Regions from separate parts of the Paenibacillus sp. FSL H7-0690 genome, predicted to be linked through region 1. Evidence: riboswitches for the same ligand, from Rfam matches in the RefSeq annotation. Region 1 holds a riboswitch; the other holds the start of a gene.
What was found. Region 1 has a riboswitch for preQ1 ahead of queF (preQ(1) synthase). Riboswitches for the same ligand answer to the same signal wherever they lie in the genome.
Positions count from the first base shown of each region.

Region 2: it holds a riboswitch for preQ1, as region 1 does, so the genes downstream of both, MHI32_RS06340 (queuosine precursor transporter) here and queF (preQ(1) synthase) in region 1, are expected to answer to the same signal.

Region 1 is NZ_CP150281.1:3,748,645-3,751,973, reverse strand. It holds gene MHI32_RS16480 (ABC transporter ATP-binding protein) at 1-113, shown strand, start outside; gene murB (UDP-N-acetylmuramate dehydrogenase) at 264-1,175, shown strand; gene MHI32_RS16470 (hypothetical protein) at 1,240-1,575, opposite strand; PreQ1 riboswitch class I at 1,889-1,932, shown strand; gene queF (preQ(1) synthase) at 2,096-2,569, shown strand; gene queC (7-cyano-7-deazaguanine synthase QueC) at 2,599-3,261, shown strand; gene MHI32_RS16455 (6-carboxytetrahydropterin synthase) at 3,261-3,329, shown strand, end outside.
Region 2 is NZ_CP150281.1:1,424,500-1,427,828, reverse strand. It holds gene MHI32_RS06345 (AMP-binding protein) at 1-817, opposite strand, end outside; gene MHI32_RS06340 (queuosine precursor transporter) at 1,096-1,809, opposite strand; PreQ1 riboswitch class I at 1,820-1,865, opposite strand; gene MHI32_RS06335 (methyl-accepting chemotaxis protein) at 2,232-3,329, shown strand, end outside.

The DNA.
Region 1 (3,329 bases):
CACCAGATGTATTGCGGGAAGTGTTTGGAATTGAAGCGGATATCGTTCCGGATCCACGTACGGGTGTGCCACTGTGTCTTCCTTACGAGCTTGCTGCCTATAAAGCTGTGTAATTATCATCTAAAATCATACAACGAACAGGCTCCCGTCATTGACAAGGGAGCCTGTTCGTTGTTACAGTTGTGGTTGCCTACAATTTCATAATAACTCTTTAAAATAGATCAAGGACCATCATTTATACATGGTTAAAGGAGCATGAAAACATGAATATTGACAAAATTCAAGATGATCTAGAGCAGCTAATGACTGCAGGAATAGTGAAAAGTCATGAGAATTTAAAAGATCACGTGTACACTAAAATGGGCGGAAAAGCTGATATTTTGGCTGCACCAGCTACTTATGATGAAATTCAAAAGATTGTTACATATGCAGAACAAAATGGGATAACCCTTACGGTACTTGGGAATGGCTCCAATGTGATTATCCGTGATGGAGGGGTACGTGGAATCGTTCTGCAAACGGCAGGACTGACCGAAATGGGAATTCGCGACAATCTCTTATATGCGCAATGTGGTGCCAAAATAATTGATGTTTCCAGATATGCGCTTGATAAGGAGCTTACGGGTCTTGAGTTCGCCTGTGGCATTCCAGGAACAGTTGGTGGAGCGCTCTATATGAACGCAGGTGCTTATGGCGGTGAGATCAAAGATGTCCTGCATAGTGCACTAGCTATAAATAAGAACGGGCAATTGGTAACTCTGCAAGGAGATGAGCTGCAATGGGGATACAGAAAAAGTGTATTCGCAAGCGGTGAGTATATTGTACTTGAGGCCAAATTTGCTATGACTTCCGGTGATGTTTTAACGATCAAGGCAAAAATGGATGAACTAACTTATTTACGTGAATCGAAGCAACCGCTTGAGTATCCATCCTGTGGGAGTGTGTTTAAGCGGCCTCCAGGCCGTTTTGCAGGTCAGTTAATTCAAGAGAGCGGCTTACAGGGTACAAGAATCGGCGGTGCTGAGGTATCCAAGAAGCATGCGGGATTTATTGTGAATGCAGATAATGCAACAGCCAGTGATTACATCGGGCTAATCCACCATGTAAGAGCGACTGTGAAGGATAAATTCGGTGTAGAGCTGGAAACTGAAGTGGAGATCATTGGAGAAGAATAAATGATAAGCAAAAAGAGCCCGCAGATCGCTGTGGGCTCTTTTTGCTTATCATAATCATGTTCGTTTAATCTACTGAAAGGGTGTAATTAGCTCTGTCCGTAGTTATTTCTGCCTTGCGGTCGGCTAAGTCTACGATTTGAAGACCTTCAACAGCTAAATCATAAGTGGATTGTGGCAGGGATACCAGTTCACCATCGGCGTTAAGTGTGCTGCCGAAACCTCTTAATATCAGTGCACTTCCAAGATATTCATCAATGACATCGTCTGCACTCCGGAAATCTACGGACTCTAAATTGAAATGAACTTTATCCAAATCACGAAGTTCTTTCTTTTCAATAGCGATTGTTTCATTTAAATGATTGTTAAGCCAATCCATAAGCTGCTGTATACTTTGCTCCATAATATGCTCCCACCCTTAGCTCGAAGATTATTATGAATAAGTTACCCCTTTCTTAGGATTTGAATCCTTTTTTTTGCCACATATTAATTAACCATATGAATAGTTCATGTGATTAAAAAAGAAATTCGCGATCAAATTGGCGTGGTTTTTGAGCTTCCTAATCTCTACATACGCAGGTCTATCCACGTTAATCTGGAGTTATTTGCTGATCTGTATAAGATAACAGTAAAGAGTAGAACTTGTCAGGAGCGGGCTACCCATGGTATAGTTCAAGACGCAATATGCTTTAAGAAGAAGTCTGCGCTAAAGTTGTGCAGGAGAGGTTCGCGAACTCCCTCTATAAAAAACTAAGAATATATTAAACAGTACAAGCGGTTGCTGTCCTTTATACGGACGTTGCTTCCGTTTCTTCTTAGTGGAGCCAAGTTTTCGAAATCTCGTTCTTCTTTCCATTACCGGCCAAGGCCGAAGGAAAAGAGAGGGGTTTTTTGTCGTGTCAGAAGGAAGATTGAAAGAGGAAATGCAAGAAGTTACTTTGCTTGGTAATCAGGGAACACAGTACAAGTTTGGTTATGATCCAGACATTCTGGAGGTGTTTGATAACAAACATCCCGGGCGTGATTATTTTGTTAAATTCAACTGCCCTGAGTTCACTAGCTTGTGTCCTGTAACGGGTCAGCCGGATTTTGCCACGCTGTATATTTCGTATATTCCTGAACAAAAAATGGTGGAATCTAAATCATTAAAGCTGTATCTGTTTAGCTTCCGCAACCATGGTGATTTTCATGAGGACTGTGTCAACATTATTATGAATGATCTGATCTCTCTGATGGATCCGCGTTACATTGAGGTATGGGGCAAGTTCACTCCGCGCGGAGGCATTTCAATTGATCCTTATTGCAACTATGGAAGACCGGGTACGAAGTATGAGGCGATGGCGGAACACCGCTTAATCAATCACGACCTCTATCCAGAAAAAGTGGACAACCGCTAAATTCCAACTTGTGATAAGGAGAGATTCATATGAACAAAAAAGCACTCGTCGTATTCAGCGGCGGACAAGATAGCACCACTTGCCTGGTTTGGGCATTGCAGCAGTATGAGGAAGTGCAGGTAGTTACCTTCAACTATAATCAACGTCATGCGGCTGAAATCGAAGTTGCAACAGCGATAGCAGCTAAGTTTAATGTAAAACAGCATATTCTTGATCTAGGGCTGCTCAATCAGCTGGCTCCCAATGCACTTACCCGTCAGGATATAGATATCGTGGCTGGTGAAGGAGATGAGCTTCCAAGTACTTTCGTTGATGGACGGAATTTGTTGTTTTTATCTTTTGCCGCAATATTAGCTAAACAACTGGGGTACTCCCATATCGTCACTGGGGTTTGCCAAACGGACTTTAGCGGTTATCCGGACTGCCGTGATGTTTTTGTGAAATCATTGAATGTTACGCTGAACTTATCTATGGACTATGAGTTTGCGATCCACACTCCCCTAATGTGGCTGGATAAAAAAGAAACGTGGAAAATGGCCGATGAACTGGGGTATTTTGATTATGTTCGCGAACACACACTGACCTGTTACAACGGTATTATTGGCAGTGGCTGCGGTACTTGTCCAGCCTGTCTATTGCGTCAGCGTGGTCTTGAGCAATATGAGGCGGAGAGAATGGAGGCCGGTTCTTAATGCTTAACGAGGTTTCAGTCTGCAAAATATTTACGTTCGATGCGGCACACCAGTTAGTGGGACACAAA
Region 2 (3,329 bases), 2.3 Mb from region 1:
CCGACCACTTTGCACCTGAGCTAATAACCGCATCAATCTGTATCTGCCCAGGTACAGCCTGCTGCATCATGGATTCGATCATTGTTGGTACGACGAACAGCACCACGCCCGCAATTTGCTGGCACAGCTCTAACACCTGGGTGGCACTAAATTTTTGTGTGATATGAAAGGTTGCTCCACCATATAGACTCTGCATTACGGCGAATAAGGATAGGGAATGCACAAATGGACCTGGTGCCAAAACATCCTTCATAGCGTCCAATTCAAAAGCAATATTCGAAACCTCAAAGCTTTTTAACCATGATAAATGGGTACGCATATAACCTTTGGGCAATCCGGTTGTGCCTGAAGTAAAGCCAATAAATAATAATTCATTCGTCTCATCCAACTCAGCCTCCGGCTTCAGGGCAGCCAGCCACTGATCATAGGAACCTGTTCGTTTATTTGAGAAGGTCAGCGTTGGGATCGTTTGATCCTTGAAAACCAGATTCTTTGCGGCTTCCGGCTCGGCAAAAATCATTGTCGGCTGGCACTGCTCTATAATAACCTGCAGTTCATTAGCACTCCACTTGGGATCTAAGGGAATGGGAACACAGCCCGCATAAATCGCCCCCAAAAAAACCTCAACAAATTCAATACGATTCGTAGATAAAATCGCGATTTTGTCATGCCTCAGACCCTTTTGCTGTAAGCCATTCGCGATTCTCCGCATCGTTTTTACTAATGTGGCATAGGTATGACTTGCTTGGTCATGGGTTAAGGCAATGCTGTCGGGCTGCTGTGCTGCATGACGCAGTATAGGAACTACTAGATTCATCCTTGATCACACCTGTTCGTAATTTCTGTGACTACCGATTATATACATTCTCTTCAATCGGACTGCCCCGCAAGTCCAGCCCAAACTAAAGGATATGTGATAAGCGCCATCGCCGGCGCTCCTGTTAAACTAACCCGCTAGAATTGCTACGATAGCTTATTTTAGCTTTATATTATTTTTATGTACACATCTTTCATGTAACGATTAAGTCCATCTTACAACGAAAAAACAGCCAGCACGCATCGATTATGATCGGTACGCGCTGGCTGTATTGTTGTTTAGTCCTTCTTTTGAACGGATGATGGTGAACCCTCTTCAGCAAAAGTAAAGGTTCGGGCGATATATAAGATAGGTGTGCTTACTGCGGTTAGTAAGAACTTCGCTAGATAAGTCGTAAGCAAAATTTCAAGCCATACATTCCAGTCATACAAGCCCGCAAACGCAATGGTACAGAAAATAAGTGTATCCACAAAGGAGCTAATCATCGTACTACCGTTGGAACGAATCCACAGCTGACTTGAGGTGCTGTAATATTTACGAATCCAAGAGTACAACCGAACATCTAGGAACTGACTAATGAAGTAAGCAGTAAGACTACCCAAAGCTAGTCGAGGCATCAGCCCAAAAATCGTCTCCAAAGAAGACTGAGCGATATCGGTCTCCTGCGGCTTAAATACTAATACCATCTGCATAATGACTGTAGTCATAAGCAAGGTGAAGAAACCAAACCAGACCGCTTTACGTGCTTCCGCTCTTCCGTACTTCTCATTAAGTAAATCGCTGGTCATATATAAAGTGACATACATCGTATTTCCGAGTGTCATCACAATATCAAATGGCATAGCAATCGTCTTAGCTACCTGAATGTTAGCAATTACAGTAGCAATACCTACCCAGGCGTACATTCCACTTTTCCCGAACAAGCGGTAACAGAGTAGAAAAAAAGCAAAATTGACAATAACAAATAAAACTCCCCACAGCAAATTAAACATATTACTGAAATTCCTCCTAGTTTTGTTTACGCGGGATGGTTACGAACCGCGGCTTACAATATTAAATTTTCGGAACAAAACATTAATACTCTATCACAATAGCGCTTAACAATCCATAAAAATAATATTTTTATATGAAATTGGTAGTTCCATTTCTTTTTTTTCGCCAATTATCTAAAATAGTCAGCAATAATTCATTTTTTTCAGAAAAAAATGCTCTATAGGACAAAACTTTCACTATTCATCCAGAGGTTAATTCTATAGAATAGTATCAAACACCTTATTCCCGATCCATTTAGTAGAAATATGACATAACTATGGAATATATCTCGGGTCGCCAATTTCCAGCAGTTGGCATGGAGTATCTAGTGAAGACCAAAAAAGAAATGACCTCATCGTCCATAAAAAAAGGAGAGAACGATATGTTTCGTATCAAGCATTCGATCAGTCGCAAATTTACGCGTTTATTATTTGTTGTTCTGTTGCTCACGTCTCTTTTGTTAAGCACCAGCTTCTATTTTATCTCTATCAGTATCTTCAACAGCTATGTTATGCCGCAGATTAACAAAATCCTTACTGCCGCTGCTCAGGACGTATATAAGAATCTCAACGTAATGCACGCCCAGCAAACCCTAAATAAGAACGATCAGTCTGCCACCAATCTCGAGTTCTATTTTCAGGAAAAGAGGAAACAACATGGAGTGGAAACCATTTTTCTGGTCAATCTGAAGGGAAAAGAAGCTGAGATTCTATCCGCAGATCACGATGCAAAATTGCAACGGGCAGAAAGTGTCACCGTATCTTCTGCAATGCAACAAGCCTCTAAAGGAAAAACTGGACTAAGCGATACATATAGCGACGCACATGGTATACATAAAACAGCTTATATCGGTATTCCCGGAAGTACGATGGTTATCGGTGTAAGCAGTGACGTAAGCTTCATTCAAGAAAAAACAGACAGTATTCTATGGACAAGTGCCGGAATCACACTTCTGACGTTGATCATCGGCCTAACTGGTGCATGGTTCATGAGTGTGCGTATAACACGTCCAATCTCAAAACTGGCAGCTTATAGTGCCCGGCTCGCAGAGGGAGATTTCACCGAAGAATTATCAGTTAAAGGAAATGACGAAGTTGCACAGTTGTCCGTAAGCTTCCAAGCGATGACCCAACGCCTGAAAGAAATGATTGGACATGTACTGGTAACCTCTAATACTGTCGTTGCGGATTCCAACTCTTTAAAAGAACGTGTTGAGGTTCTCAATAATATGGCGGAACACTCCAGCTCATCGGTAGTAGAAATCGGCAAAGGTAGTACGACTATCGCTAGCAGTGCATCAGATAACTCGAGAGCAATGGAAGAAATCAATTTAGGCATTCAAAGTATTGCCTCAGCAGCGAATGAAGTCACGGAGCAAATCAGTGAGGCTTCCGCTGAAGCAAGTGGCGGTAATGAAATTGCTCAAAGCGCTGTGCTGCAAATGCGCCAGGTTGAACGTGCTTCCCTACAGTCGCTGGAT